4 regions of the Erwinia sp. L03-1 genome follow, and region 4 is predicted to be linked to each of the others. Evidence: predicted binding sites of a transcription regulator. Region 4 holds the regulator's gene; each other region holds the start of a gene.
What was found. The regulator Fur, encoded in region 4, represses iron uptake genes when iron is present. The targets are predictions, from matches to a motif close to ATAATAATGAGAACNACTATCAA.

Region 1 (8,076 bases), 2.3 Mb from region 4:
GATCTACAGTAACCGCCTGGCTGAACCGGTCTCGATGACCATCAGCGGACTGCATCTGCCCGGCGCGCTGGCGGGCGGTGCGCCCCGGCTCATGTCTCCCGGCGTGGACTGGGCGCCGGTGCTCCCGGTGCGCCAGGCGGCGGCAACCTGTTGGTATCATGCCAATACGCCCAATCATATGGCCCCTCATGTTTATAACGGGCTGGCGGGCATGTGGCTTGTCGAAGATGAGTTGAGCAAGTCACTGCCGCTGCCAAATCACTATGGCGTTGATGATTTTCCCCTGATTATTCAGGACAAGCGTCTGGATAACTTCGGTTCGCCGCAGTATGACCCGCCTTCCAGCGGCGGCTTCGTGGGGGATACGCTGCTGGTTAACGGCGTACAGAATCCCTGGGTTGAAGTCTCTCGTGGATGGGTTCGCCTGCGGCTGCTGAACGCCTCAAACTCGCGACGCTACCAGCTCCAGCTGAGCGATGGTCGTCCGCTAAACGTTATTGCCAGCGATCAGGGTTTTCTTGCCGCGCCGGTGGCGGTGCAGCAGCTTTCGCTGGCGCCGGGCGAGCGTCGGGAGGTGCTGGTCGATATGAGTAAGGGTGATGAGGTTTCCGTGACGGCTGGAATGCCTGCGGGTCTGGTGGACCGCCTGCGCGGCCTGTTTGAGCCTTCGAGCATTCTCACCTCCACCCTGATCCTGACGCTCCGACCAACCGGGCTGCTGCCGCTGATGACCGATAACCTGCCGATGCGCTTACTGGCCGACCAGGTCATTGAGGGCAGCGTCAGCCGCACGCGAGAGTTCACGCTGGGCGACAGCATCGCCGGTATTAATGGGGCGCTTTGGGATATGACGCGGATCGACAACAGCGCGCAGCAGGGAACCTTTGAACGCTGGATCATTCATGCCGATCTGCCGCAGTCGTTCCATATTCAGGGCGTGATGTTTCTGATTAAAAACGTCAATGGCGCGCAGCCGATGGCTGAAGATCGCGGCTGGAAGGATACCGTCTGGGTGGACGGCAGCGTTGAGCTGTTCGTTTCGTTTGTTCAGTACTCTTCCGATCACTTCCCCTTTGTCTATTACAGCCAGACGCTGGAAATGGCCGATCGGGGTAGCGCGGGTCAGCTTTTGGTACAGCCGGCGGGGTAACGTCCGCGGAAACGGGCCTGGCGTTAATCAGGCCCGTTCGTGCGCAGACGGATCGCTTAGTTCAGCTCGTCAGGATCCGGACCCAGGCGATTGCCCCTGTCCAGCGTGGCGATCTCACTAATTTCTGGTTTTTCCAGACGGAAGTCGAAAACCTTAAAGTTCTCTTCAATACGCGATGGCGTGACCGATTTCGGGATCACCACCAGACCGCTGTCCAGATGCCAGCGGATAACGATCTGCGCGGGGGTTTTGCCATACTTTTTCGCCAGGTTTTTGATGATCTCCTGATCGAATACGCCTTTCCCCCCCTGCGCCAGCGGGCTCCACGATTCGGTCTGGATTTGATGCATTGCGTTCCAGGCATGAAGCGTGCGCTGTTGCATCATCGGATGCAGCTCAATCTGATTGATGACCGGGCTGACGCCGGTTTCGTCCAGCAGGCGTTTCAGGTGGGCCTGCTGGAAGTTACAGACGCCAATACTTTTGGTCAGGCCCTGTTTCTGTAGCTCAATCATCGCCTTCCATGCTTCAACGTAGTTATCTTTCGCCGGGCAGGGCCAGTGCATCAGGTAGAGATCGACGCTCTGTAGCTGGAGCTTTTTCAGGCTGGTTTCAATGGCCTGTTCCGCATTCAGCTGGTCGTCATTCCACAGCTTGGTGGTTACAAAGATATCGTCACGCGCGACGTCAGTTTCCTGCAGCGCCTGACCAATCCCTTCTTCATTTTTATAGATAGCGGCGGTGTCGATAGCGCGATAGCCCACCTCAAGCGCCTTGACGGCTGCCTGACGTGCATCGTCGATGCTGGCCTGCCAGACGCCCAGACCTATTTGCGGCATCATGTTGCCGTCGTGGAGTTTAATTACAGGTTGTTCAGCCATGTTCTCTCCTTTATCGCATTTTATCCGGTACGCTTTGCCGGTTAGTGTCACTAAGCTTAGCTGAGTTTATCGCACGCTTTGAGAAATCTTCTTGTGCAGGGTGTTTCATCCTGATGCCGGATGCGTTCACCGTATTCACTGCTTATTCCTGCCAAAGGATTGCCCAATTCTCCACGGCTCTGGAGAAAGATGAAAGAAGCGTTCATCATGTCAAAAGGAATTTAAGAGGGTGAGAATGGTTATGGATCGTAATGCGCTGTGCTCCCGACTTGCTCAGCAGGTCATTGCCCTGAAAGAGGCACCTTCGCTGTCAATGGTGCCTGACATCAAGCTGCTGTACGTCGACCGGCCGAGCGGACGCACCCCGGTAATGTACTCATCGGGGATTGTGATCCTTTTCCAGGGGCATAAAACCGGTTATCTGGGCAATCACGTTTTTCACTATGACGCCACCAAATACCTGATGCTGACGGTGACCTTGCCCTTTGAGTGCGAAACCTTCGCGACTGCGGAAGAGCCGCTGGTGGGGATGTTGCTCAATGTGGATTCCACCCGCTTACAGGATCTGCTGATTGATATTGGCGATGACGACAGCTTTCACCCCGCGCCGCAGACGCGGGGAATACATACGGCATCCCTGACCGGGGAGATGCTGTGCGCCGCAGAGAGGCTGCTGGACGTCATGGCTAATCCGCGCGATGCCCGCGTGCTCGGGCCACAGATTGTGCGTGAAATTCTCTATTATGTCCTGCTGGGTCCCTGCGGGGGTGCCCTGCTGGCGCAGGTCAGTCGTCAGACTCAGTTCAGCCAGATAGCCCGCGCGCTGCGGCGGATTGAGCATAACTACCGGGATAACATGAGCGTGGATCAGCTGGCCGCAGAGGTGAATATGAGCGTCTCGGCGTTTCATCATAACTTTAAGGCGGTCACCAGCACTTCGCCGTTACAGTACCTGAAAAGCTACCGACTGCATCAGGCGCGGATGATGATGTTGCAGGAGGGGCTGAAAGCGAGTACGGCGGCAATGCGGGTGGGTTATGAAAGCGCATCACAGTTTTCTCGTGAGTTTAAACGCTATTTTGGCGTCACGCCGGGGGAAGAAGTGATGCGCATGCGGCAAACGGTATAAGAAGAGGGCCGGAACACCGGCCCTACAGAGAGGACTTTTTGCGCCTGATAACCAGCGTGATGCTACCCACCAGACCTACGCACAACAATACCAGAGGCAGAATCATCAGGATCGCCATAACCTGATCTTCATGGCGCTTAATAAAAGGAACCTGACTGATAGCGTAGCCTAGCGACACCAGAATCGTGACCCACAGCAGGCCGCTAAGCCAGTTGAACAGCTGGAAACGGCTGTTCTTCAGGCCGGAAATTCCCGCCATCGTAGGCAGAATGGTGCGAACAAACGCCAGAAAGCGCCCAACCAGCAGCGCCATCAGGCCGTGGCGATGAAACAAACTCCACGCCCGCTGGTGGTACTGCGCGGGCAAATGCATCAGCCAGCTTTTGACCAGCCGGGTATTCCCCAGCCAGCGGCCCTGAAGATAGCTCAGCCAGCAGCCGAGGCTGGCGGCAAGGGTGAGGATCAGCAGCGTCGGCATAAATGCCATAACGCCTTTCGCAATCATGGCCCCGGCCAGCAGCAACAGGCTGTCACCGGGCAGAAAAGAGGCGGGCAACAGGCCGTTTTCAAGCAGCAGAGTGATAAACATAATGCCGTAGACAATCCATATCACATCCGGATTGGCGAGCGCAGCAAAATCCTGATGCCACAATGCCCGCACAATCTCGTGTAGTACACCCATTTCATATCCCAGTGAATACGTTAGTTGGTCAATTGTACGCGTTATTCGGCTCGTTAACCTTGATCGATGCCCATTGCTCTCTGTCGTTTGGTTTTTATTTACTTATTCATCCTGCTCAGGCTTCAAGACGGGCAAAGCCAGCGGCCAGATCGGCAATCAAATCGTCTGCGTTTTCCAGGCCGATATGCACTCTCACCAGCGTTCCGCTAAAATCCACGCCCTTCGCCGGACGTATTGCCTCCAGCTCCTCAGGCTGGTTAGCGAGGATTAGCGACTCATAGCCTCCCCATGAGTAGGCCATACTGAAATGCTCAAAGTGATCCAGATAGTGGGCAAGCTGCGCATCGCTCAGGCGTTCTTTCAGCACAAAGGAGAACAGGCCGCTGCTGCCGGTAAAGTCACGCTTCCAGAATGCGTGTCCCCGACATTCAGGCAGCGCCGGGTGATTCACCACCGCCACTTCAGGACGCGCCGCCAGCCACTGTGCGATGTGGATAGCGCTCTCCTGATGCTGGCGCAGACGCACGGCGAGCGTACGCAGGCCGCGACTTGCCATGTAGGCGGTATCCGCGTCCACCATCTGCCCCATCAGATAGGAGTTCTCACGCAGCTGGGGCCAGCAGCGTTCATTTGCTACCGCGGTGCCGATCATGGCATCTGAATGGCCGATCAGGTATTTGGTACCGGCCTGGATAGAGATATCAATGCCAAAGGCCAGCGCCGGAAAGAGGATCCCTGCGGCCCAGGTATTGTCGATCATGATGACGGCGTCCGGCGCCACACGGCGCACCGCCGAGACAATGGCAGGAATATCCTGAACTTCCATGGTGATGGAGGCCGGGGATTCCAGGAAGACCACTTTGGTGTTGGGCTGGACTAACTCTGCAATCTCATCGCCAATATTGTGATCGAACCACTGGGTTGAGACATTCATTTTACTGAGAATTTTGCTGCAAAAATCCTGAGTGGGCTCATACACCGATCCCGCCATCAGCACATTGTCACCAGCGGCAACAAAAGCGAGGATGGCATTAGCGACGGCCGCCGCTCCACAGGGATAAAGCGCACAGCCCGCGCCGCCTTCCAGTTCGGTCATGGCGTCCTGAAGAGAGAAGTGGGTGAGCGTGCCGCGACGACCATAGAAAAGATCACGGTCTGCGCGCCCTGCCGCGGCGCGTTTTTTCTCTGCCACGCTGTCGAATACCAGTGATGACGCCCGTTGAATCACGCTGTTAACGGCGCCCTGGGTATAGCGTTTGCTGCGGCCAGCGGCGATCAGCGTGGTTTCGATTTTTTTTCTGCTCATCAATTGCCCAGTCTGAGAAAGGTTGATTTCTAACGTTAACACGGCGCGCCTGATGACGAAATTGAGCAATGCGCTGTATGACAAAGTTTCAGTCTGAAGCCAGAAAAGCGCTGATAAATGCGGGAATAAAGCGGGTAGATGTAAATACTAATGATAACCACTATCAATTCAGCATTGATTTGGTATGATCCTGACTGGTTTTTTGCTTTTAGTTGATTTCCGTTGGAGAGACAGCGTGACGAATGATTTGATGCAGACGGATCTTTCCGTGTGGGGCATGTACCATCATGCAGACATCGTGGTTAAAGTGGTAATGATCGGACTGCTGCTGGCATCGGTCGTCACCTGGGCAATATTTTTCAGCAAAAGCGCAGAACTGAGTTCCGCAAAGCGTCGTCTGAAGCGTGAGCAGCAGTCACTGGCTGAGGCGCGCTCGCTACCCGAGGCCTCGAAGACCTGCGCAACCTTTAATGCGGCCAGCCTGACGGCGCTGCTGCTGAAAGAAGCGGAAGATGAGCTACAGCTTTCGCAGGGCTCTGACGACAATGATGGTATCAAAGAGCGCACCGCCTTCCGACTGGAGCGCCGCGTCGCATTCTTCAGCCGCCATGCAGGCCGGGGTAACGGATTCCTGGCGACGGTAGGCTCAATTGCCCCCTTTGTCGGCCTGTTCGGCACCGTGTGGGGAATCATGAACAGCTTTATCGGCATTGCACAGACGCAGACCACCAATCTGGCGGTCGTCGCGCCGGGTATCGCGGAAGCGCTGCTGGCCACCGCCGTGGGTTTGATTGCGGCAATCCCGGCCGTGGTCATCTATAACGTTTTTGCCCGCATGATCGCTAATTACAAGGCATCAATGGGCGACGTTGCGGCGCAGATCCTGCTGCTGCAAAGCCGCGATCTGGATCTGGCGGCCAGCAATGATTCACCGCGCCACGCCGCCGCTCACAAACTGCGGGTGGGCTAAGTACGATGGCGATGCGATTGAATGAAGATCACGAAAGCAACGGCGAAATGCATGAGATTAACGTCACGCCGTTTATCGACGTGATGCTGGTGCTGCTGATCATCTTTATGGTCGCCGCGCCGCTGGCGACAGTTGACGTCCGCGTTAACCTGCCTGCTTCTACCAGTACGCCGCAGCCACGTCCCGATAAGCCCGTTTATCTTTCGATTAAGGCCGATAGGCAGTTGTTTATTGGCAATAATGCGGTGACAGACGAGACGCTGGTTAATGCCCTGAACGATCAGACGGCGGGTAATAAAGAAACCACCATTTTCTTCCAGGCCGATAAGTCGGTGGATTATGCCACGCTGATGGGGGTTATGGATAAGCTGCGTCAGGCGGGTTATTTGAAGATTGGCCTGATGGGTATGGAAACCACCGCGAAGTAGCTGACTGGACTGGTCGCGAGCGGGCGTTAAAGGAGTAGGGACTATTGCCCGGTGTCAGGTATTTCGGCATCCTGTTGCCAGGTTGCCAGGTTGCCAGGTTGCCAGGTTGCCAGGTTGCCAGGTTGCCAGGTTAGGTTGTAATACCTGCGACGCCGGTGGACAATCCCAGCGTTTGCCGGGCGTCCTCACGCCACGCTCTGCGTGGTGCCTTTGGCTCCGACGCCAGGCCGGACGGCCCGGTCGCGAGCGGGCGTCCCTGCCCGCCGCTCCCTGAGAGCAGCATCCCTGCTGCTCTCGCCTGGCCCTCCGTCTTCGCCGCAGCGCTGCGGATTGCCCGACAATCGCAGGGATTGTCCACCTCTCAGGCGCCTGAATTGCTTTTAGTGAAACCGCCTTTAACCCACAGCCAGCACAATACAATAAGCAGACGGGTGGGGCCTGGTGACAGGCATTCCGATACCCTGCCTGTTGGCAGGCCGGTCGTACAGGCTGTAATACCTGCAATCCCGGTGGACAATCCCAGCGTTTGCCGGGCGTCCTCACGCCACGCTCCGCGTGGTGCCTTTGGCTCCGACTCCGGGCCGGACGGCCCGGTCGCGAGCGGGCGTCCCTGCCCGCCGCTCCCTGAGTGCAGCATCCCTGCTGCCCTCGCCTGGCCCTCCGTCTTCGCCGCAGCGCTGCGGATTGCCCGTCAACCGCAGGGATTGTCCACCTCTCAGGCTTTTGAGTTGCTTTTACCCGCAGTCAGCACAATACAATAAGCAGGCGGGTGGGGCCCGGTGACAGGCATTCCGCAGCGCTGAGTGCAGTAAGGAAGACCCGGATGGGCCAGCAGGGATGCTGGCACAAGGGCATGCCGGGACAGGGATGTCCCGTCATGCCCGGTCCGAAAGGTCGACGAGCGGAGCGAAGGGACCGCGCCACGCGCGGCGCGAGGACCGCCAGGCACCGGGCCCCACCCGTAGGCGACACCTCCAGCTTTTGTAGCACCGGGCCCCACCCGTAGGCGACACCTCCAGCTTTTGTAGCACCGGGCCCCACCCGTAGGCGACACCCCAGGCTTTTGTAGCGCCGGGCCCCACCCGTAGGCGACATCCCAGGCTTTTGTAGCGCCGGGCCCCCCCCCCAGGCGACACCCCAGGCTTTTGTAGCGCCGGGCCCCCCCCCAGGCGACACCTCCAGCTCTTGTAGCGCCGCGCACCATATGCAGACACCACCAGGCATCATGCCCCATTCACTGCCCGAACTTAAACCTGAGCCAGCGGAGCCGCCGTATTCTTAATCTGATACTGACGGACCAGACGCTTAATAATCATGGTGCCAAGCAGGCCACAAACGGCGGCAATGGTTAGCCAGACGCCGGGCATCGCCTTATCGCCTGTCGAGTGAATCAGATAACTGCAGATTGCCGGGGTGAAGCCGCCGAACAGCGCGGTAGCGAGACTGTAAGCCAGTGAAAAGCCCGTGGCACGCACCTCGGCGGGCATAATCTCCGCCAGATACACCACCATTGCGCCGTTATAGCTGGCA
Region 2 (8,076 bases), 1.7 Mb from region 4:
TTAACGTCGGTTTTCCATGCGGCGCGGATCTGCTTAACCACCGCATCCGGCAGCGGCGCATAGTCGAGGCTGGTGGTGGTTTTGCTGCCGTTTTTGTAGGCCCAGTCGAAGAATTTCAGCACGGCTGCGCCCTTGTCGGCGCTATCCTGCACTTGATGCAGCAAAATGAAGGTGGTGGAGGTAATCGGCCAGGCATTTTCGCCCTTCTGAAACGTCAGATCCTGAGCAAAAGAGCGCTGCCAGTCTGCGCCTTTCGCCGCATTGCTGAAGCTCTGCTCACCGGGTTCAACCGCTTTGCCATCGGCATCCAGCAGTTTGGTCCAGGCCAGGCCGTTTTGTTTCGCATAGGCATACTCGACGTAGCCAATTGAGCCTGGCAGCCGCTGAACAAAGGCAGCAACGCCGTCGTTACCCTTACCGCCCAGGCCAACCGGCCAGTTTACGGTATTCCCCTTGCCCACTTTGCTGTTCCAGTCGCTGTTCACCTTTGCCAGGTAGCTGGTGAAGACGAACGAGGTGCCGGAGCCGTCGGCGCGGCGCACCACGTTGATGTTGCTGTCGGGCAGCTTAACGCCGGGGTTCAGGCGGCTAATAGCCGGGTCATTCCACTTTTTAACGTTGCCCAGGTAGATATCGCCGACGGTTTTCCCGTCCAGCGTCAGCTGGCCGGATTTCACGCCAGGCAGATTAACGGCCAAAACCACGCCGCCAATCACGGTCGGAAACTGGAACAGGCCATTTTTTTGCAGTTCGTCGTCTTTCATTGGGGCATCAGACGCGCCAAAGTCGACGGTTTTCGCGATTATTTGCTTTACACCGCCGGAGGATCCGATGCCCTGATAGTTAACCTGCGCACCCGTCGCCGTGTTGTACTCTGCGGCCCATTTGTTATAAACCGGTGCCGGGAAGGTGCCGCCCGCGCCGGTCAGATTGGTGGCCGCCATGACGGAAAGAGTGCTGAGTGAAAGGGTTACTGCGACGAATTGCGTCAGGGTTTTGCGTACCAGTGTCATATTCCCTCCGGGGGATTAAAAGTCAGACTACACGCGGTCTTAATCTCAGTATTTTTTGCTGCTGGAGGGAAAATAGGACATTTTGATGACAGTGACATGTACGCAATATGACAGTTTTATGACATGGAAAGTGACTGGCTGCCGGGCATAAAAAAACTCAGCGCAGGGTTATCCCACGCTGAGTTCTCGGGCCGACTGAGGCGTTACGCTGAATTATTGCGCGTATTACCGCAGCACATACCCCGGCACGCTATCTGGAACAGCGACGTCGCATCAGAAGTCGTAGCCGACGGTCGCCATAATAGTCCGCTCAGCGCCCCAGTAGCAGTAACCGGTACCGTAACAGGCCGAGACGTAGTCACGATCGGTCAGGTTATTGGCATTAACCTGCACAAAGGCACCTTTCAGGCTGCTGTTCCAGGCGCCCAGATCGGCACGCACTGATGCGTCAAACAGCGTGACGGAGGGCAGCCGCGTGGTATTTTCGTTATCCGCCCACTGCTTGCCGATATAGCGCACGCCCGCACCGACGCTCAGTCCATAGTCAAACTGGTATTTAGCCCAGGCCGACGCCATGGAGTTTGGCGTCACGTAAGGGGTATGTCCGTCGTTGCCGTCCACCGAGTCCTTATAGCGCACGTGGTTCACCGTATAGCTGGCAAGGGTGCTCAGGCGCGGCGTGAGCTGGTTGTGTGCTTCCAGCTCCAGCCCCTGTGAATGCACTTTTCCTGCCGGATCATAGTAGGAGCCTACCACCACGCGGTTGCCGACATCCTTCTGCGTTAAATCATAAACGGCGATGGAGTAGAGATCGGAAGTACCCACCGGCTGATACTTCACACCGGCCTCATACTGCTCAGAGGTCGTTGGCTTGAGCAGGTTACCGTCCCGACCAGAGAGGGACTGCGGCGTAATGGCCTGGCTGTAGCTGGCGTAAGGCGAAATGCCGTTATCGAAGGCATAGAGCAGGGCCGCGCGACCGCCAATATGGTCATCCTGACGACGGTATTTGCTGTCGTAAGCATAGTTTTCCGTCTGCGAGACGATGCGATCGTAGCGGCCGGACAGGTCCAGATGCCACTTATCCCACACCATCTCATCCTGCAGATAGACCCCGGTCTGGTAGTAGCGGCGCTGCGACTTGCTGAAGGTGTAGTCCGGGTTAAGGCCCACAGCCTGACCGGTAACGGCATTCAGCTGGCTGGCATAGCCGCTGGCGTCGCTCAGATCATTTTTATACTGATGATATTCAGCGCCCAGCACCACCTTGTGGTCAACCTCGCCGGTGGCAAAATCTGCTTCCAGCTGGTTGTCGATGGCAAAGGCGTCCAGCGAGGAACGGGAGCCGGAGTAGTAGCGATTCAGCAGGTCAGGATTGGCGGTGTCCCAGCCAATCTGATACACCTGATCGAGATCGACGTTTGAGTGCGAGTAGCTGGCATTCGAGCGGAATGCCCAGGTATCGTTAAAGCGATGCGCGAATTCGGCGCTGTAGATTTGCTCATTGCGCTTGAACTGATCCAGCGAACTGTCGCCGTCATAGAAGCCGGTACTCAGCTTACGGCCATTATGTTCGGTGATGCTGCCGTCACCCGGCACCGCGCTGTGATAGCCGCCGGAGGGGTCTTTTTGCAGATAGGCGCGCAGCAGCAGTGAGGTATCTTCATCCGGCTGCCACAGCAGAGACGGGGAGATAGCATATTTCTCTTCGCGGGTATGGTCATACTGGGTATCGCTGTTGCGGGTGATACCCGTCAGGCGAAACGCCCACTGATCGTTAATCGCGTCGGTGTAATCAAAGGCCGCGCCGTTAGTGCTGTTGGTGCCGGTGAACAGGCGGAAATGGCCCTGCGGGGAGAACTGCGGGCGCTTAGAGGTTTCCATCACCAGCCCGCCCGGCACGGTCTGACCGTAGAGTGCGGAGGAAGGACCTTTGATGACGTCGATACGCTCAAGGAACCAGGGATCGACCTGTAGCACGTTGTAGCTGCCGGGATCGCTCATCAGGCGCAGGCCATCCAGGAAGATGTTGTCCACGTCGCCGCCGTGGAAGCCGCGCAGCGAAACCGTATCGTAGCGCGTGGCCGCCCCTGCGAAGTTGGTGAAGGCCCCGGCGGTATAGTTCAGCGCCTGGTTGACGTCCATCGCGCCCTGATCTTCCATCTGCTGGCGGGTCACCACGGACACAGACTGGCCGGTAGTTATCAGTGGGCGATCGGTTTTGGTGGCGCCGCTGCTGGTTTTCGCCGTATAGCCTTCGGTCGGAGAAGTAGCCGTTTCTACAGGCTCTGCGGTAACGACCAGGGTATCGGCGGCCCAGGTGAGAGCGGGTGTGCAAAGTGCGACAGAACAGAGCAGAACGGAACGCTTCAGGATAAAAGGCATTCTCATTATCAATCCCTTAAATAAGTAGGCTTATCGCTCCCGTCTCGCAGGAGTGAAGTAGAAAGACGCGCGTTATAGAGATGTAAGAATATGTGTAATCTCAATGAGAATTATTATCTTTCCTATTCAGCTTTTCAAGCGTTGATTTTTCTTATCTTTTCTCATTGAAAGTGTAGGGATATAAATGCTTTCCCTTTTACAGATATAACCTCATCTCGGTGTCAGGCACCATTCCACCGCCGACGCCGCCGTATGAAAGGCGCGGTAATCATCGCCCGCACGGATGATCCCTGCGTCCAGGGCCAGCTTTTCAGCATGGGCAAAATTGTTACGTCACCGGCATAGCCAGGCTGCGGCGCTGGCGCTCGCGCAGAAATGCCCGTACCAGCCAGAGCCAGAGCAGGCCGCAGACCAGATTAAACAGGCTGAACCACGCGCTGCCTCCGCTGAAGTAAGCCGCTTTAGCAGCCTCAATCCCCAGCGCAAAGACCACGATGCTCGCCATCCCTAACATCGCCGCCACGCTGCCTTTTCCGGCGCTGCTGGAAAACAGCGTCAGCCGGTAAAGCCCGGCATTAACCAGCCCGGTGCCAAAGCCGTAGAGGCTCAGTCCGGCGGTCAGCCACAAATAGCTGTGCGTATTGATGGCGGTGCTGATGGCCGCGATTGCCAGGCCAGCAAGGATCGGCCAGGCCCCCAGCCGCAGCGGCTGCTCAATGGGGAGGCGGCTGGCGAGGCGACCCAGCGTCAGGTTACCGGCGATCATCGCCACGAAGACCGGCAGCTGGAGCAGCGCGTAATCCATCCGGCTTAGCCCTTCGTCATGCATCAGGATAACCGGCGACAGCGCGACCCAGGCGAGGCAGGGAATGGTCACCAGGCCAATCGCCAGCGAACCGCCCATCACCTGGCGGTTCTTCAGCAGCGCGTAATAACCTGCTGCGAGCGATTTGACCGACAGCGAGGTATTTCTGTCGCCCGACGTTTCAGGCATGGTTCGCCACAGACCTATCAGCGCCACGGCGGTCACGCCGCCGAATAGCCAGAACATGGTGCGCCAGTCGCTGAACGAGAGAAACGCCGCCCCGGCCAGCGGGCCTGCCAGGGGTGCCAGCAGCGCCACGTTGGCCATCAGCGCCATGATCTTCACGCTGAGCGATTCGTCGAATGCCTCCTGAATGGTGGCGTAGCCCACCGCCCCGATAAAACAGAGGCTTATCCCCTGCAGAAAGCGCAGCAGAACAAACTGCTCGATGCTTTGTACCCAGTGGGTTGCCATGCAGGTGAGCATGAAAAAGGCGACCCCGGAGAGCAGCACCGGACGGCGGCCCAACCTGTCAGAAAGCGGCCCGAGCAGCCACTGGAGAACAATACCGCCAATCAGGTAGGCCGTCAGCGAAGCGGAGACCCATTCCGGCCCGACGTGAAACTCGCTGGTGACCAGCAGCATACCAGGCTGGATCATGTCGTGCGCGATATAGGTGGCAAACTCGAACAGCACCAGCGACAGTGGAAAAATCAAATGTCGGCGGGTCAGGCGCGACACGGGTGTAAAAAGAGACATTGCGGTTCCTTCCCCAAAACAGAATGATAAAAACGCGGCCGCCGAAGCGACCGCGCCAACATACACCACTTTTTTAGCGGGCAGAGGAAAATATCTGCACAGCGGGGCGTAATACCCCGCCACGTTATTGCCTGCCCGGCTACGCCGTGCACGCTTTTGAACGGCAGGTTAGCGCCAGCGGGCAATCGGGTTATCCAGCGTCCCGGCAAACTTCAGGTTTTCCGCCGGGTCGGTCAGGTTAATCATCTGCTGATTGTTCGCCAGCTGCAGGCGGTTCAGGCAGGAGCGGGTGAAGGCCGGGGCGAACAGGTCATAACGGGCAAACTTACTGGCAAACTGCGGATGCGCCTGCTGATACTCTTTCACGCAGTCGGCAACGGCCTGCCAGAACTTCTCTTCCGACAGCGTGCCGGACTGGTGCAGGACGGCGCTGATAAAGCGGAAAATGCAGTCGAAAACGTCAGTAAATATCGACAGCAGCTTGAGGTTTTCCGGCACGTCCACCGCCAGGCGCTGGACCTTCTCAGGCAGTACCGCATCCGGGTTCATGACGGCGATCTCTTCACCGATATCCTTCATATAGGCGCTAACGGGGACGTTATTTTCCAGCAGCAGGATCAGGTTTTCCCCGTGAGGCATAAAGACCAGATCATACTGATAGAAGCAGTGCAGCAGCGGGCTGAGGTAGCAGGTCAGATAGCGCGCCACCCAGCGTTCTGCTGACAGACCGGAATCGGCGATCAGCGCGGGCAGCAGCGGCTGCTGGTGTTGATCAACGTGCAGGAAGGAGGCCATGGTCATCAGCCGCTGGCCCGGTTGCAGATCGGCGACCGGGTTGTCCCGCCACAGGGCTGCGAACATTTTCTTATAGGCCGAGTCACCCTTAATGGCGCTTTCGTAGTAGCGATTGTGGTAACCCACGGCCGCGACCTCGCGCAGTATGCGGAAGTCACAGCGCTGTAGCCACGCATCCTTCGCCACCAGTGCTTCCAGCCATTCATTGATCGCCGGCGTGGTAGCCATATAGTAAGGCGACAGGCCGCGCATAAAGCCCATATTGAGCACCGATAACGCGGTTTTCACATAGCGTTTAGTGGGCTGACTGCGGTTAAAGAAGGTGCGAATGGATTGCTGAGCCTGGTACTGGTCATCGCCGGTGCCGAGGTAAACAATATCATGACTGGCAATATCCGCAGCAAAGACGGTCAGCAGTTTGTTCTGCCACTGCCAGGGGTGAACCGGCATAAAAATATAGTCATCGACCGGCAGCGCTTTCTCCGTCAGCAGCGCGTTGAAATGGTCCAGGGTTGACTCCCCCAGCTCGTCGCGCATGAGCTGCTCGTATTCCAGCGTGCTGATGCTGGAAAAGTGCGCGTTGCGCAGATGCACGGCAACCCAGACGAGGTTAACTGGCGTGGCGGCTTCCGGCGCGAACGCCAGGTAGTCGCGAGCATCAAAGCCAATGCGACCATTGTTAGCAACAAAACAGGGATGGCCTTCGGTCATGGCGGCCTCAACGGCCTGAAAATCCGCTTTGACCAGCGCCTGGCTGTCCGGGTTGTTCTTCTGCAACTTGTAGACGCTGCTGCACAGCGTGCTGCTGATCTCTTCCATGTAGGTCGCCAGTAGCGCCTGCGGAATGTTTATCTGCTCATTGAATTCGACAATGAACTGCAGGGCATCCAGCGTCAGAGGATGGCCGTTCTCCTGTTTGATCAGCGAATCCGCCTCAATTTCCCAGTGATCCAGCGCCAGGCGGTGTGCTTTGAACAGGTATTGCGCTTCGCCACCCGGCACGGCGAGCACGTAACGCCCCTCGCTGGCTTCGACTGGCGTCACGATTTTTTCATGGGCAAATTCGGCAATCGCTTTGCGGATAAGCAGACGGTTAGCCTGCGCCCAGTTGTCACCTGACAGATGGGTTCCGGTCAGTAACGGCGTGATGGTATTCATATTCAGCGATTCCCTCATTAAGGCATGTTGATAATCTTCACGCTGGCAGAAGGCCAGCCAGGCGGTTTTGTGGCCCATATCAATGGTGTGCTGGTAGCGAAAACCCGCGCGCTTGTTGAGTGGATGAATTTTGTTATTGCGTACGTCCGGCTCGACGACCACGCGGCCTACCCCGGGCTGGCTGAACATGTAGTCCATCACCACGGTGAAAACCTGCCAGCTGAACTGCTTAACCGGCCTGCTGGCGGGCGCAATCAGGATATGCATCCCGTAATCATCGGGCTGTGCAGAGTAGAACTTGCCGACCTCGTCCTCGCTGGCACGGTAAAACTCCATCAGGAACACCGGCTCCTCATCGCAGCAGCCAATGAGCGCGGCGTGCGGATGGGTAGCCGTCAGCCGCTGATAAAAGGCCGCGACCTGTTCAAGGCTGTCGTGTTGCATCCCCCAAAAGCGGGCATAGTCGCGGGTGACCCAGTCGTGAATGCGTGAAGCATCTTCGGCGCGCAGCGGCCGGAGCGTAAAATGACCCGCCGGACGGGCGGTACTGAAAAGTGGGCTCTGAGACATATCAACGTTCCGATTGTGCCGGGAAGGTCTGAAAAGCAATCTGCCGTTCGATGGGATAGATTTCCCGCCCGGTCAGCTCGCGCAGTAAGACGGAATTACGGTAGCAGGCCATCCCCAAATCCGGGGTGACAAAGCCGTGCGTATGCAGCTCGGCGTTCTGCACGAAGACCTGATTATGGTTATCGATGCTGTAATTACGCTGGACGTCGTAGCGGCCTTTCTCATCCCAGCGCAGGCGCTGGGCTATCCCCTCAATAAACATCGGCGGGCGATACTGGTAGCCCGTGGCCATGACGACCCCTTCGCTACGGCGGGTAAAGGCGCAATCCTGCTCCTGCTGATGCAGCGAAAGCTCGAATTCGCCCTCCGGCAGCCAGCGCATATCGGTTAGCTCGGAATGGGTAAAGAGATTAACGTCCAGCCTGCCATCAAGCTGTTTAACGTACATCAGGTCGTAGATGTCGTTGATCAGGCTGCTGTTAATGCCTTTATAAAGGTTTTTATGGCGCGCGTTGAGCTCGTCCCGTTTTGCTGGTGACAGGCTGTGGAAGTAGTCAATCCACTCCGGCGAGGTCATTTCCAGCGTCAGTT
Region 3 (8,076 bases), 2.0 Mb from region 4:
GAAGGTTTGCAGAGTGGGGGCGTCACTTTCACGAAACTGATCGGCATAGGTGATCAGCACCACATCTTTTTCATCCCAGTGTGCCTTGCGCGGGTGGTTGATGGCGCTGCGGGTATGTTGAATGCTTTCTGTCAGCCTTTCCCGACAGGCGGCGGGAAAGGCATGGTCATAGATTTTATCGAGCAGGCTGTTGATAATTTCCATTTTTATACAGTGCGCCACCGCATTTTTGGACAGCTACGTTAACTTTCACTGTAGACCCTGGAAGCAAAACCGCAACTGCAACGAAGCGGCCGACAAGGGCATGAGGCCGCTAAATCAGTGGCAGCTGCCGTTACGGGGGCAGCCGGGGCAGCCCTTTTCAGCAACGGGCCTGACCGCCAGCGGCGATGCAGGGAGCGTGATACTCCGCAGCACCAGCCACAGCACGACATTAAAGGCACATACCGCCAGCAGCACGAGGGTGCTGTACTGAGGATGGTCACTAAAGGTCGCCACCTGATAAAACAGCGTTGCCAGGCACCAGGCCAGGTTCAGCCCCCAGAATATTGAGAACAGCATCCAGCGGCCGCTGCTTTCACGGGCAATCGCGCCCATCACCGATACGCAGGGCACGTACAGCAGCACGAAAATCAGGTAGCTATAGGCGGCGGCATCGTTGGCAAATTTGCTGTGCATCACACCCATCGCCCCGCCGGCCATCTCGCCGTCGCCCTTGCTGGCCTCGACGGGATTAGACAGCACGCTAAGGCTGAACGCCTCTTTTACCCCATCCCAGGTTTCCTGGACCGCCGTCGCCAGCTCCCCGGTCAGGCTGAAACTGGCGACATCAAACGGCTCCTCATGCAGCGCCTGTGCGGTATAGAGCGTATTCAGCGTACCCACTACCACCTCTTTTGCCATTGCGCCGGTGACCAGGCCAACCGTTGCCTGCCAGTTATCATCATGTATGCCCATCGGGGACAGCAGCGGTGTCAGATGGCGGCTGACGCTGGCCAGCGCGGAGTCATTAATCGTGGATACCGGCTGTCCGCTGAACGAGAAGCTGTTCAGGCCGCCTATCACCACGCAGACCAGAACAATCACTTTCCCGGCCCGCAGCACAAAGCTTTTCAGCCGCTGCCAGGTTTGTAATAGCAGAGTTTTCAGGTGCGGAACGTGCCAGGTGGGCAGCTCCATCACGAAGGGCGTGGCCTCGCCGCGCAGAAGCGTATGCTTTAACAGCAGCCCGGTGAGGATGGCCACGGCAATGCCCAGCAGATAAAGGCTGAAAACCACCAGCGATCCCCGCTGACCAAAAAAGGCGGAAGCGAATACCGCGAAGATAGCCAGCCGCGCGCCACAGGACATAAAGGGCGCCATCAGGATGGTCAGCAGGCGCTCACGCGGGGCATCCAGCGTACGGGCGCCCATGACCGACGGGACATTACAGCCAAAACCGACAATCAGCGGCACGAAGGATTTACCCGGTAATCCTATCGCCTGCATCAGTCGATCCATGACAAAAGCGGCTCTGGCCATATAGCCGGAATCTTCCATCAGGGACAGGAACAGGTACATCAGGCCGATTTGCGGCACCAGCGGCATCACGGTATTGATGCCACCGCCAATGCCCTGTGCCAGGAACAGGGTCAGCGGCAGCGGGAAATGCAGCACTGCGCCGATCCACTGTATGCCATGAATAAAAATCGCCGCCGAGCCAATCTCAAATAGCGGCTGTAGCGCCCCGCCGAGATTAATGGCCAGAAAGAACATCAGGTACATCATCAGCAGAAATATGGGCAGTCCAAGCCAGCGATTAAGCACCAGGCTGTCGAGGCGGGCAGAGAGGCGGTCCGGCGTAGCCAGGTGCGTATCCGTTACGGTGCGGTAAACGGCCTCAATGGCCTGATAGCGGGCAGAGACAATCTTTAGCGGGGCATCGTCCAGATTAAGTGCATCAGGCGATCCTGCGGGTGTTGCCACCCGGGCCAGGCTGTAGACATCCCCTTCCAGCGCCTGGAGCGCCAGCCAGCGCTGCTGTACCGGGGGAAGGTTTTCCGGCATGGCGTCGCACAGCTGCCGGACGCGAGCCTCGACATCCGCGGGGTAGGGGATGTTAACGTTACCGATGGAGCGATGAGCGTCGTCAATGGCTTTTTTCAGCCTGTCGATGCCCGTTCCCCGGTTCGACACCATCGGGATCACCGGGCAGCCGAGCTGTTTTTCCAGCGCGGCAACGTCAGGCGCGATATGCTGATTTTCAGCAATATCCAGCATATTCAGCGCAACGATGCAGGGTACCCCCAGTTCCTGAAGCTGGAGGGTAAGGTACAGATTGCGCTCAAGATTGCTGGCATCCACGACGTTGATGACCAGGTCAGCTTCGCCGCTCAGCATATAGCGACAGGCGATCTGCTCGTCAGGCGAGGCCTGTTCCGATACCGTCGTCAGGGAATAGGTGCCGGGCAGGTCAATCAGCCGCACCTTGTGCTGAGCGGTGGTAAAGGTGCCTTCCTTGCGTTCAACCGTTACCCCAGCCCAGTTCCCGACCCGCTGCCGCGCGCCGGTGAGCTGGTTAAACAGCGTGGTTTTACCGGCGTTAGGGTTGCCAATCAGCCCGATGGTATACGTTTTCATCCTTACCTCCGCCTCAGTTCAGGGATTCAAGGCGAAGAAACGCCAGATCTTTTTTACGCAGCATCAGGCTGACGCGGCGCGTTTCGATTTGCACCGGGTCGCCAAAGGGCGCTACGCGCTTTACCTGGAAGGTCGCGCCGGGCAGCAGGCCGTGTGACAGCAGCTTCTGGCGAAACGCGGTATTGATGGTGGGCGAGAAACTAACGATTTTGTAGTGCTGCAAGGGTACAACAGGCATATTTTTACCCCGTGGCGCGGAAAATTGCCGCATCGTGATAATTGAGGGGGGTAATTATAATGAGAATTATTCTCGTCGGTATTGACGCAAAACAATTTTCAGGGGAGTGGGAAGGGCGGATACGGCGATCCGCCCTGGGGTAATGCCGTTATTTTTTGCCGAACGCTGCCGCCAGCGCATCGCCCATAGCGCTATTGCCGGCGGGCTGTGCCGGACGCGGACGGGATTTCGCCGTCGGACGGCCTGCATCACGGTTGTTGCTGGCCGGACTGCGGCGCGGTGAAGCGGCTTCACCCGGCTGTTCGTCCAGACGCATGGTCAGCGCGATGCGCTTGCGCTGCAGGTCAACCTCCATCACCTTGACCTTAACGATATCCCCCGCTTTCACCACCTTATGCGGATCGTCGACAAACTTATCGGAGAGGGAGGAGATATGTACCAGCCCGTCCTGATGAACGCCGATATCGACAAAGGCACCGAAGTTAGTCACGTTGGTAACCGCCCCTTCCAGCACCATACCCGGCTGCAGGTCGTTCATGGTATCCACGCCCTCAGCGAACTGCGCCGTCTTAAACTCCGGACGGGGGTCGCGGCCGGGTTTTTCCAGTTCCCGGATAATATCGCTGACGGTCGGCACGCCGAACCGCTCATCGGTAAAGTCCACCGCGCGCAGGGTGCGCAGCGCCGTCGGATTACCCATCAGCACATCCAGCGACTGTTCGGTGGCGGCCAGAATGCGCTGCACGACCGGGTAAGCCTCCGGGTGAACCGTTGAGGCATCCAGCGGGTTTTTACCCTGGCTGATGCGCAGAAAGCCAGCGCACTGTTCAAAGGCTTTTGGCCCCAGACGGCTCACCTTCAGCAGCTGCTGGCGGTCCTGAAAGCGACCATTCTCATCACGCCAGCTGACGATATTCTGTGCCATCATTTTGCTCAGCCCGGCCACGCGGGTCAGCAGCGGCACCGAGGCGGTATTCAGATCCACGCCGACGCCGTTTACGCAGTCTTCCACGACCGCATCCAGCTTTTTCGCCAGCTGGCTCTGGCTGACGTCGTGTTGATATTGGCCCACGCCGATCGATTTCGGGTCGATCTTCACCAGTTCAGCGAGAGGATCCTGCAGGCGGCGCGCGATGGAGACGGCCCCGCGGATCGAGACGTCCAGATCCGGGAACTCCAGCGCAGCCAGCTCGGAGGCGGAATAGACGGATGCGCCCGCTTCGCTGACGATCACCTTCTGCGCCTGAACCTGGGGGAATTGCTTCTGGACGTCGATAAAGAAGCGTTCGGTTTCACGTGAGGCGGTGCCGTTGCCAATCGCCACCAGCTCCACCTGATGTCGGGTGCAGAGTGCGGCCACCGCGGCGGCCGCTTTCGCCGCCTGCCCGGTATGCGGGTAAATGGTGTCGGTGGCAACCACCTTGCCGGTGGCGTCAACGACCGCAACTTTTACGCCGGTACGCAGTCCAGGATCCAGGCCCATGGTCGCCCGCATCCCGGCGGGTGCCGCCATAAGCAGGTCGTGCATATTGCGGGCAAAAACGTTGATTGCCTCATCTTCAGCGCGCTCGCGTACCGTGCCCATTAGCTCGGTTTCCAGGTGCAGAAGCACCTTAATACGCCACGTCCAGCTGACCACGGCCTTTCGCCAGGCGTCCGCTGGGGCGTTATTCAGCCGCAGGCCAAGGTGGTCGATAATAATCTGCTCGCCGTGGCTTTCGCGCGGCGGCTCGTCAAACTGTGGGTCCGGATTAAGCGATAGCTGCAATATGCCTTCATTGCGGCCGCGAAACATCGCCAGCGCACGATGGGATGGCACGGATGCCAGTGCTTCATGGTGATCAAAGTAGTCGCGGAACTTCGCGCCCTCTTCCTCTTTGCCTTCCGTCACGCGCGAGACCAGGTGGGCATTCTTCCACAGCCAGGCACGTACCTGAGCCAGCAGCGTGGCGTCTTCTGCAAAGCGCTCCATCAGAATGTAGCGGGCGCCGTCCAGCGCGGCTTTGGTATCGGCAACGCCCTTATCGGCATCTACGAAGCGGGCGGCCAGCGTCTCCGGGAGGTGAGATGGATCCTGCCACAGCGTCTCGGCCAGGGGTTCCAGACCGGCCTCAATGGCGATCATTCCACGCGTACGGCGCTTTGGCTTATAGGGCAGGTAGAGGTCTTCGAGTTCGGTTTTGCTCAGGGTGTTGCTGATGGCGTTAGCAAGCTCGTCGGTCAGCTTGCCCTGGTCGCCGATGGATTTGAGAATCGCCTGGCGGCGCTCGGACAGCTCGCGCAGATAGCCCAGCCGGGTTTCCAGCTGGCGTAGCTGGGTATCATCCAGGCCACCGGTCACCTCCTTACGATAGCGTGCGATAAACGGCACGGTGTTCCCTTCATCCAGCAGACGAACAGCGGCATCAACCTGCTCTGTCCGTGCCTGGAGTTCATTTGCAATTATGCGGCTCAGTGATTCTTTCATCATCGGTTACTTTGTGGCTTAAGAGTCAGCGGACAGTTATACGGATTGCGGGCAAAAATTGCCAGCGGCGGGGCGGTAAATCCACGTCATTAGGAATTGTTCACATCAGTCATGCGGCGGGGGTCGAAATCTGTGATATCACGGCGGGAAAAATTAATTTCTGGTTGTTACAGTAACGTATGAAACAAAACCTGTTCCCCCCGGTTTGTTTCAGCGTGAGCCGTCACTGGCGTAGTAAAAGTCGCAGACGGGGTTAAATAAAAAGCAATCGGAACAGGATTTTAATTATAAGAAGGGCGCGGGACGAATTCGATTCGAGTTACACCATGTCAAATTTATTAAGGATAACGGTGCAATATATGACATAGATAATATTCGAGTGATGACCCCTAAACGTCATATTGAAATCCATTAAGAGGATAATTGAGATGGAAAAGAAAACGATTTCTGATTATACCGATGCCGAGTTTTTATATTTTGTCAGAAAAATTTGTAATGCAGACTATGAAACAGAGGCTGAGCATACAAAGGCTGTTCTTGAATTCGAACGTTTGACCGAACATCCTCATCGCAATGGTCTTATTTATCATCCCATGTACGATCAGGATGACAGCCCTGAAGGTATTGTAAAAGAGGTCAGGGAATGGCGGGCTAAAAATGGTAAGCCTGGATTTAAACAAGGTTAATGTGTGGCTTAAGAGTCAGCGGACAGTTATACGGATTGCGGGCAAAAATTGCCAGCGGCGGGGCGGTAAATCCACGTCATTAGGAATTGTTCACATCAGTCATGCGGCGGGGGTCGAAATCTGTGATATCACGGCGGGAAAAATTAATTTCTTGTTGTTACAGTAACGTATGAAACAAAACCTGTTCTCCCCGGTTTGTTTCAGCGTGAGCCGTCACCGGCGTAGTAAAAGCGTCGGCCGGATTAAATAAAAAGTACCCTGGAAAAGGAACTTAAGGATGAGTAAAAAGGAAGGAAACCCGCGCTCGCGGGACATTACCCCCATTTATCTGGGCGACGGAAAGTTTCAGTTTAAGGGCCCCCAGAAAGCCTGCTATTTGACATTAATGAATGGCGGAAGCTGGGCATGGGTTATGGACAGAGGTGACGGGGGCATTGCGTTTTGCATGCCTTTGTCAGACAGGGAAATTAAGCTCGCCCTGGCCATGTTGGGCGTTTCAGAGTCCCCCCGGTATACCCCGGAAACGGTTAAAGCGGCCGAAGCGTCTCTGACTGCTGCTGGCGCGCTGGCGCTGGCGCGAGCCCCGGGCGCGGTACAGCTGGCAATCGCCGGAGAAGGGGTGATGGGTGCTGCCAGTTCCTTGCTGGCCGCGTTAGGCCGGGCCGCCTCGGCTGTGGCCGCAGGCGCGGCAGGCGGCATTGCGATTGCCGCCATTTTCCATTCTCCGGAGGTGGGGGCTGGCAGCGACAGAGTGCCGGGGCGTGATGTCGCTGCGATGTTCGCAATGCCTGCCAGCACTCTGTTACCTAACAGGAAAGGGCTGGAGCCGGGCGTACGGACGGCAGACCTGGCGGTACGCGCTTCGCTGGTGATGAGCAACGGTGAGCTGGCGTTAAAACTGCTGAAAACCGGAGAGGGTGGATTACCGTCGGCGGTACCGGTCCTGACGGCGGTGCGGGATGCAGCGACAGGGCTGGATATGATCACTCTGCCTGCGGTAGCGGGCCAGCCACCGCGGACCATTTTGATCAACCCGGCTCCCGGGCCATCTGCGCCGTCAAATACCGGTAATTCGGCTCCGTCAGTCCCGGTAACGCCGGTGCATACCGGGACAGTGATAAAACCGGTTGGGACGATTCAGATCACCACCACGCCAGTGGCCGATCCGGGCGGGATGCAGGATTTTGTTTACTGGCAGCCGGACGCCAGCGGCAGCGGCGTGCAGCCGGTGTATGTGGTACTTAGCAATCCCCGAAATAGATTGGGTAAGGTCAGTGGTAAAGGTGAACCGGTTGGCGGAGACTGGCTTACTAATGCTGGTAAAGATCTTGGTGCTCCTATCCCGAGCCAGATCGCGGACAAATTACAAGGAAGGGAATTTGCGAATTTTGATGCGTTTCGTGAGGCTTTTTGGAAGGATGTGGGCAGAGATCCTGTATTGATTAAACAGTTCAGGGAAAATAATAAACGAAACTTAATGAAAGGTTACTCTCCTTTCCCTATTCCATCTGAACAAGTCGGGGGACGAATTCGATTCGAGTTACACCATGTCAAATTTATTAAGGATAACGGTGCAATATATGACATAGATAATATTCGAGTGATGACCCCTAAACGTCATATTGAAATCCATAAAGAGGATAATTGAGATGGAAAAGAAAACGATTTCTGATTATACCGATGCCGAGTTTTTATATTTTGTCAGAAAAATTTGTAATGCAGACTATGAAACAGAGGCTGAGCATACAAAGGCTGTTCTTGAATTCGAACGTTTGACCGAACATCCTCATCGCAATGGTCTTATTTATCATCCCATGTACGATCAGGATGACAGCCCTGAAGGTATTGTAAAAGAGGTCAGGGAATGGCGGGCTAAAAATGGTAAGCCTGGATTTAAACAAGGTTAATGTGTGGCTTAAGAGTCAGCGGACAGTTATACGGATTGCGGGCAAAAATTGCCAGCGGCGGGGCGGTAAATCCACGTCATTAGGAATTGTTCACATCAGTCATGCGGCGGGGGTCGAAATCTGTGATATCACGGCGGGAAAAATTAATTTCTTGTTGTT
Region 4 (8,076 bases):
ATGTCCGCTTGCAAACCGAACAATCCGCTGCCGCGAATCTACCCACCGTACTGATCCACGGCCTGTTTGGCAGCCTGGATAACCTTGGCGTACTGGCCAGAAAGCTGAAGGAGACGCGTCCGGTGGTCCAGATTGACGTACGCAATCATGGTCTTTCCCCGCGATCGGATGAGATGAGCTATCCGGCGATGGCGCAGGACGTGCTGGAGACGCTTGATGAGCTGGGGATTGCGCGTTTTGACCTTGCAGGCCATTCGATGGGCGGAAAAATCGCCATGGCACTGACGGCGGCTGCGCCGGAGCGGGCAGGCAAGCTGGTGGTGATTGATATTGCGCCCGTCGCTTACCCTGAACGCCATCATGACGCCATTTTTGCCGCACTGAACGCCGTGACGGCAGCGGGAATAACCACCCGCAGCGAAGCCGCCGCGCTGATGCGCCAGACAATAGAGGAAGAAGGGGTGATTCAGTTTCTGCTGAAGTCCTTTCACGAGGGGAGCTGGCGCTTTAACGTCAGGGCGCTGGAGGCCCGGTACCCAGAGATCATCGACTGGCAGCCGATCCCCGCCTGGCCGCATCCGGCGCTTTTTATCCGCGGCGAACGCTCATCCTACCTTGACGACAGGTGGCGTGACGCCCTGCTGGCGCAGTTCCCCCAGGCACGCGCACATGTGATTGCCGGTGCCGGACACTGGGTACATGCAGAGAAACCTGATGCGGTTCTGCGCGCAATTAGCCGTTTTTATGCGCGTTAGAAACAAATGCTCCCTCAAATTGTTAAATCGTTGTCGTCTCGACTTTCACTGGGGTATGATGGCGCGCTAAAATTTTGTCGCGGGTGAAAATCCCTTTGGCAACATGGCTCAATCCATCAGAACTCCAGCCTTCAGTACCACGATTCTATGGCAAAAGAAAACACGGACCGCACCACGATCGATCTCTTTGCAGACGAACGCCGTCCGGGACGACCTAAAACTAATCCGCTGACGCGTGATGAGCAGCTGCGCATCAACAAACGCAATCAGCTTAAGCGTGATAAAGTGCGCGGGCTTAAGCGCGTCGAGCTGAAAATCAATAGCGATGCGGTTGATGCCCTTAATCACCTTGCTGACCAGCGTAATATGAGCCGCAGCGAGCTGATTGAAGAGATGGTGATGGCGCAGTTAGCCAGCCAGAACCCCTGAAGCGGTGGTTATTTCGCGGTCAGGGACAGCTGAGGGCACAGCACAATGCGACAAAAGCAGGAGGATTACTCGTTTATCCCCCTGTGGCTGTCTGCTATCATTGCCGTTATCTTTTTTAAGTTAGCCATCTCATATCATTAAGTTTCAAGAGGTTATTAAACTCATGGCAATCGTAGGCATTTTCTTTGGCAGCGATACGGGCAATACCGAAAATCTTGCAAAAGTGATTCAAAAGCAGCTTGGCACTGACGTTGCTGACGTTCACGATATCGCTAAAAGCAGCAAAGAAGATCTTGAAGCCTTTGATATTTTGCTGCTGGGTATTCCCACCTGGTACTACGGCGAAGCGCAGTGCGACTGGGACGACTTCTTTCCGACCCTGGAAGAGATCGACTTCAACGGCAAGCTGGTGGCGCTGTTTGGCTGTGGCGATCAGGAAGACTATGCCGAGTACTTCTGCGATGCCATGGGCACCATCCGCGACATCATTGAGCCCAGGGGCGCGGTGATTGTCGGGCACTGGCCAACGGCGGGTTACCATTTCGAGGCCTCCAAAGGGCTGGCGGATGACAACCATTTCCTCGGTCTGGCCATTGACGAAGACCGTCAGCCTGAGTTGACCCAGCAACGTACCGAACAATGGGTTAAACAGATTTTTGACGAGCTGCAGCTGAAAGAGATTCTTGAAGCCTGAGTGCAGCGGCCTGATGTGGGCGATGTCTCATATCGGGCCAGTGGTTTTACCTGTAGAAGTAATAGGTACATCTTTGTAATTTTCATCTGCAAATCTGTAAAATATCGCCATCGGTCACCTCACTTATTCAGCGTTCCTCGCTCAACGAGCGATAAGAGTGCTGAGCAAAATGTTAATCCCGTTTTTATTGGGCGTTTGCTTTCCTGGACGTATCGGGTTCTCAACTTTACATCCCACAGCGGTGCGCATCCCACTCGTGGTTTCCATTTTGAAGTATCAGTTCTATAATGAGACGCACCTAGCTTTCTGCGTCGACCGATGTTTAAGGCTTTTCAGCCACTTAGTGACTAGCAAAGTAACAGGACAATATCCGCATGACTGACAACAATACCGCATTAAAGAAGGCCGGCCTGAAAGTCACGCTTCCCCGACTGAAAATTCTGGAAGTGCTTCAGGTACCAGAGAGCCATCACGTCAGTGCGGAAGATTTATATAAACGCCTGATTGATATGGGCGAAGAGATTGGGCTGGCAACGGTCTACCGCGTACTCAACCAGTTTGATGATGCAGGGATTGTAACGCGTCATAACTTTGAAGGCGGCAAGTCCGTATTCGAACTGACCCAGCAGCAGCATCACGATCACCTGATCTGTCTGGACTGCGGAAAAGTGATTGAATTCAGCGATGAGTCTATCGAGACACGTCAGCGTGATATCGCTACCCGCCACGGTATTAAACTCAGCAACCACAGTCTTTATCTTTACGGCCACTGCACCACAGGTGACTGCCGTGAAGACGAAACGCTTCACGACAAATAATCTTCCGCGTTGCCCAACATAAAAAACCGGTGATCATCACCGGCTTTTTTTTACGCTTTTTTCAGACTTCCTCCACCCTGCTGTAGCGCTTGCCGTCGGCGCTGACCGCGCGCACCAGGACGTTACCCTCCTCCTCAACTTGCGGTTTAGCCGTGGCCTCATAGCGCTGCCAGCTTCTGCCTGCATCAACGCTGTACTCAATGGCGATGCCAGGCAGCGCGATATTCGCCTCCAGCATTCCGCCAATAATACGCGCGCCCGGTACCGGGATGCGGTACTCAATTCCCCGACGATCCAGCTTCGACAGCTCGCGTTGACCCAGCAGGTTGGCAAAACGCTGCCACTCTTTCAACTGAGCCTTACTATCGACAAAATGCGTCTCGCCCCGGGTAAAGGCTTTTCCTGGCTGGTAATCCTGCTCCCAGCCCGCGCGGTGCCATGCTCGCTCGGCCACGGCCAGCAGACGCGGAAACATCATATATTCCATCTGTCCGTCAGTGCGTACCGTCTCGCTCCACAGCTGGGCAGAGAGTCCGGTGGCGCCAGGCCAGGGCTTGTCGGATTTTGCCGTAAATGTTTTACCATCGCGATCAAACGACATTTCTGCGTTCTGCGGCAGGTTATCCGGCACAAAGCTAAACATTTTGCGCTCGTCGCTGAAACGGGTTCCCCAATAGTAGCCCCGCTCAAGCGGATTAACTTCGTTGGGGAAATCGAGATAGACGTAGTCCGGGTTGGAGACGATCACCTCGTAGCCCTTGTTGGCCCAGTCGTTAGCGCTGTCATACCCTCCCCAGTAAAGCGTATCCCAGAAATTCACCGCCACGCGCTTCGTGGCGAAGGCACCCGCATTTTCAGCATCCTTCAGGCCATCCTGCCACGCCTGCATTTTCTCGATGCCGTGCGCATCGACCTGCTTGCTAACTTCCCGCGCAAAATAGCTCGGAAGGTGATCAAGGTCAGCTATTTTTCCCGCTTTGATCATCGCCTGACAGACGGAAGATTTTGCCCAGGGTTTATCTTCCTGGCGCATATCCAGCCTGCCTTTACCTTCTTCGGGCTTCGTCTTATCGGTATAGCCTGCGCCAAGACGAATATTTTTCGCTTCATCACCGCCAAAATGCCAGGCCTTCATTGGCTGTCCCGCCGCCAGATGCATCGCCTGGATTTCACTAATCACCTTGTCGGTAAAGCGCAGCGAGGATGTCAGGCAGGGATTGAGATAGCTGGTACGATCGTAAAGCTGGACGGAGGTGGTATTGGAGTCGTCGGTGGGATCCACCAGCCGGTATGCCTCGGCGTCGGCCTGTTTCCCCCCGGCCATCAGGCGGGCATAGCGTGCCTCCATCGACACCACCGCCGCCCGGGCATGCGCAGGCATATCAATTTCCGGGATCACCTCAATACCCCGGGCCCCTGCGTATTTGACGATATCAATATAGTCCTGGCGGCTGAAATGCCCCGAGCCGTTATTATTGCTGAAAGGCCCCGATCCCAGCTGTGGCAGCAGGCAGGTTTTCTCGGTGAGATCGTGGCAGCGTTTACTTCCTACATCGGTCAGCTCTGGCAAACCGGGGATCTCAATGCGCCAGGCTTCATCGTCAGAAAGATGGAAGTGAAAGACGTTCAGCTTCCAGGCCGCCATCTGATCCAGCAGCCGTAAAATTGCCTCTTTGCTATGAAAATTACGGGCAACATCGAGGAATACCCCACGATAAGGGAAACGCGGTGCATCGGCTGCTTTCAGCGTCGCAATTTTGAGGCCGTCAGCGGGGATGAGTGAAAGTATCGACTGTACGCCATTCATCACGCCGCGCTGATCGAAGCCGGTCACCTCTGCCTGGGTTTCGCCAATGGTTAGCTGATAGCCGCCCGGGATGGACTGCTGTTTCCCCAGCGCGCTGGCAGCAATCCGGGTCTTGATGGTATAGCCGTTAGCCCGTTCCTGAACGCCCAGTAAACTGAAACGCTGACGCAGAGCATCGGCCTGATCGGCCGATAACGTGGTGAAATCGAACCTTACGCCTGATGACAGGTCGGCGTCCCCACTGTAGATCTCCACGCTCATCGGCGTAGGTACAATCTGCCCACGCAGAGTTTGCGCCGGGAGCGTGGCCACATCGCTGTTTTTAGCAAAGCGGCTGGCCGCGTTCATCAGCACGTTTTTGTCATCCGGCGTACGTCGCCATTGATCGCCAAAGGGTTCAACGAAGCGGGACAGCTCTTCCGTATCCGTTATGGCGATGATTTTTGGGCTGGCGTTGCTGGAGGTAACATACCAGCGTGGCATTACGTCGGTGATAAACAACTGCCAGTACTCATTGATAATCGGAATATCCACCGATGCTCCGGCGGCAAAGCCGGTGAATTTATCCGTCGGCTCAAGCCGGGTCAGGTCGCCGACGACGTGCACCATGCGAAACTGATCGCTATCGACCTTAAGCGTTTTATGCACGTTGGACATGTAAATGGCCCAGTCTTTACTGTTAAGCGCCTCGCCCGGGTTGGTTAAGGTGAGGGTGGCCCGGTTGCAGGAAGCCCAGTCAGCGCCCAGCGCGGCGCAGTCCACGCCATTCCAGGCAGCATGGTTATCGGTCACCTTATACTTAACGCCAAACTGACTGATCCTGTCGACCAGCTGCTGATCCGCCAGCGCACCCGTGCTGCCGAGCGCCGATATCAGCGCCGCCGCAATCGCACTTTTGTACATTTTCATTATTTCACCTGTTCCTTCTGGTTTTTTTGTTCAATCTCTTCAGACAGCCTGCCACAGCGATCCTGAACCTCATCGCCGCCGCCCATCTGCTCTGCATCAAGGCAATGCTGATAGTCCAGCGCCGGTATACGCTCAGGGCGCGACGCAGGGCCTGACGAGCAGGCGACTAACGCCAGCACACTGGCGATGAGCAGTAATATTTTATTCATTTCACACCTCCGTGGTTTTCGGACGGGGCCTCTGCCCCGCCTGCGGAATGGTTAAAAAATAGTGAATGGTGCGATGACGATAAATTTCACGTCCTGCTCATCCTGGAAGATATTGCCGTATCCCCCACTAAAGCTGGGCAGCGAGGAGTGGTTGTCGTAGCGGGTATAGTGCAGTTTGTACAACGTGCCTTTGGCCCAGCCCGCCTGCACGGTGTGCATCAGATCGAGATTCCAGGCTGATTCTTTCAGGCGAGCGTGGCGATCCCAGGCCGCGTTGCTGGCAGGTTTGGCATCCCATCCCCAGGCACGGGAGGTGCCAAGGCTCCATCCGGGGAGCGACCAGTTGGTTAAATCCCAGCTCACCCCGGCAAACAGGGCTTTTTCACCGTTGGCATTAAAGTCAGAGCGTGAATCCCACCACACGTCCAGCCGCCCGTTCGACGTGGCATAGCCTGGCGTCATCCGTTGCAGGAAAAACCCCTGATTCCCTTCGGCCTTCACCCAGGTGCCTTCCAGTCTGAAATCAAAGGCTCCCAGGGTGTAGCCCAGCGTCAGCGCCTGTAGCCAGGCCAGGCCGTCATACACATCATTAACGTTTGCAACGCCGCCGTGCGCCTTATCTTTTGCGCCATAAAACTGCCAGCTGGTGCTGAGATTATTTCCGGCAACCGGAAAATCATAAGAGACTTTAGTAAAATACTGATCCATGTAATCCGCGGCCTGCCCGAATGCAGCTTCCAGCACCAGCTGATTTTTGAAATCATATTTCATGCCGATTGAATGCAGATAGCGCACGGGCGTTTTTCCATCAGCCTGCCGAAAATGATAGGTATTTCTATACCAGGGTGCTTTATATCGGTCGCTCCACATCCATGACATCGAGAACGCGCCCGCCTCATCGAAATCACGATCAAAGCCAACTTCAGCGCCACGATAAGTACCGGGTAAAAAACTCCAGTGCGATGCCATCAGCGTCTGACCGGTGGGCTGTAAATAGCCAGCACGTAGCCAGTAATCACCCTGCTTAAACTTTAACGCCGCTTTATATATTGACGCGCCGTTTTTATCCCCGCCCCACTTTTCATCCCAGCGCGTTTTCGCGTCGCTAAAGCCTATTTCGTTGGGTGCGGCAGGCCCCTTGCCTGACATCTCCAGCGCGCCAAAGACGGCCAGATCGAGACCAATAAAATCAGCCAGATAGCCGGATGAAAAATCCAGGCTGCCGTTGAATGTCGAGTGATGGAGGTTTTGCTGATAGTTCCCGTATTTATCGCTGTCGGGGTCAAGATCTTTTCTTTCTCGATGTCGCTGCCAGTAATAAACTCCACCACTCAGGGTAGAATCCTCGATAAATCCCGTGGCGCTGGCCTGAGGACTTATTGACAGCGTGGAGAGAGTAGAAATAACGGCAACGGATAGCGTCAGCGCACGACGCGCCGGGTCAGAGATATGCATTGAGAAATCCCTCTCATTGTAAATTTAACAATCCTGAAACAGTAAAAATAATATTTCTTATAAAGACAGGCACCCTTCAGATGCTGTATGGATAATATTTTTCGCGACGCGAATTATCAATATATAAATAAAGGCATCTGCCAAAGTATGATCGTCGACACATAATATCGACTGCTCTGGCCATTATTGGAATAATAAAGGCGAATTTAGTCATTACGGAATTAATTAACAGCAGGCTGTAATGCTTTGTGCCGCGCTTATCCAATTAATCAAGAGCGGATACGCGATTCACGCCGCAATTATTTTTAGTCGCGGGAACAGGGGTAGCGAATAAGAGGTATGCTGTCTCGACGATAAGCCGCAGCACATCTTAAAACAGGTTTACACGGATGAGGGGCGAAATGTGATGGAAGGGTAACGTCAGGTGAAGTGGAACGTAATGGGCAGTGGAACGTAATGGTAAGTGCAACTCACGATGTAAACCCGGCGGTAATCCATTTTGCTGCAAGAATCAGCCAGGGGATTCCCCCCGGCCAATTCTTAACCCACAGGGTTATTTCAGCGCACAGCGCTTACCCGCAAGGGCGAAAGATTACTCTCCCGCCTTCGCCCAGGTGTCACGCAGACCCACGGTACGGTTAAACACCAGCCCGTTAACGCCTGAAGTGCGGTCGGCACAGAAGTAGCCTTCACGCTCAAACTGATACGGGCTTTCTGCCTGTGCACCCGACAGGCTGCGTTCCACAAATCCTGAACGAATAACCAGCGACTCAGAATTGATGGTGGTCAGGAAGTCTTCTGCCGCTGCCGGATTGGCCACGCTGAAAAGACGATCGTAGAGGCGGAACTCGGCGGGCAGCGCATGCTCAGCCGACACCCAGTGGATAACGCCTTTCACCTTGCGGCCATCAGCGGGATCTTTACTCAGTGTATCGGTATCGCAGGTACAGAACAGGCAGGTGATGTTACCCGCTTCATCCTTCGCCACGCGCTCAGCCCG

Region 1: exbB (tol-pal system-associated acyl-CoA thioesterase) is a predicted target of Fur. The motif match lies at 5,293-5,315, and genes of this name have one in related genera.
Region 2: AC4PCC_RS22160 (TonB-dependent siderophore receptor) is a predicted target of Fur. The motif match lies at 3,502-3,524, and genes of this name have one in related genera.
Region 3: feoA (ferrous iron transporter A) is a predicted target of Fur. The motif match lies at 2,911-2,933, and genes of this name have one in related genera.

Annotation. Positions count from the first base shown of each region.
Region 1 covers NZ_CM178762.1:647,524-655,599, forward strand. The annotation lists gene ftsP (cell division protein FtsP) at 1-1,150, shown strand, start outside; gene dkgA (2,5-didehydrogluconate reductase DkgA) at 1,207-2,031, opposite strand; gene AC4PCC_RS02990 (AraC family transcriptional regulator) at 2,273-3,160, shown strand; gene AC4PCC_RS02995 (DedA family protein) at 3,183-3,842, opposite strand; gene metC (cystathionine beta-lyase) at 3,958-5,148, opposite strand; gene exbB (tol-pal system-associated acyl-CoA thioesterase) at 5,384-6,118, shown strand; gene exbD (TonB system transport protein ExbD) at 6,124-6,546, shown strand; gene AC4PCC_RS03015 (hypothetical protein) at 6,677-6,904, opposite strand; gene AC4PCC_RS03020 (hypothetical protein) at 6,908-7,183, opposite strand; gene AC4PCC_RS03025 (MFS transporter) at 7,794-8,076, opposite strand, start outside.
Region 2 covers NZ_CM178762.1:4,833,501-4,841,576, reverse strand. The annotation lists gene pstS (phosphate ABC transporter substrate-binding protein PstS) at 1-1,013, opposite strand, end outside; gene AC4PCC_RS22160 (TonB-dependent siderophore receptor) at 1,287-3,404, opposite strand; gene AC4PCC_RS22155 (MFS transporter) at 3,727-4,962, opposite strand; gene AC4PCC_RS22150 (GNAT family N-acetyltransferase) at 5,131-7,485, opposite strand; gene AC4PCC_RS22145 (lysine N(6)-hydroxylase/L-ornithine N(5)-oxygenase family protein) at 7,487-8,076, opposite strand, start outside.
Region 3 covers NZ_CM178762.1:307,038-315,113, forward strand. The annotation lists gene AC4PCC_RS01310 (alpha-amylase family glycosyl hydrolase) at 1-204, opposite strand, end outside; partial or broken gene feoB (Fe(2+) transporter permease subunit FeoB) at 438-2,619, opposite strand; gene feoA (ferrous iron transporter A) at 2,633-2,857, opposite strand; gene AC4PCC_RS01325 (Tex family protein) at 3,006-5,327, opposite strand; gene AC4PCC_RS01330 (pyocin-S2/colicin E7-DNase domain-containing protein) at 5,632-5,739, shown strand; gene AC4PCC_RS01335 (bacteriocin immunity protein) at 5,753-6,010, shown strand; gene AC4PCC_RS01340 (S-type pyocin domain-containing protein) at 6,288-7,658, shown strand; gene AC4PCC_RS01345 (bacteriocin immunity protein) at 7,660-7,917, shown strand.
Region 4 covers NZ_CM178762.1:3,166,130-3,174,205, forward strand. The annotation lists gene ybfF (esterase) at 1-755, shown strand, start outside; gene ybfE (LexA regulated protein) at 903-1,184, shown strand; gene fldA (flavodoxin FldA) at 1,348-1,878, shown strand; gene fur (ferric iron uptake transcriptional regulator) at 2,253-2,696, shown strand; gene AC4PCC_RS14610 (beta-N-acetylhexosaminidase) at 2,758-5,412, opposite strand; gene chiQ (ChiQ/YbfN family lipoprotein) at 5,412-5,621, opposite strand; gene chiP (chitoporin ChiP) at 5,673-7,076, opposite strand; gene glnS (glutamine--tRNA ligase) at 7,669-8,076, opposite strand, start outside.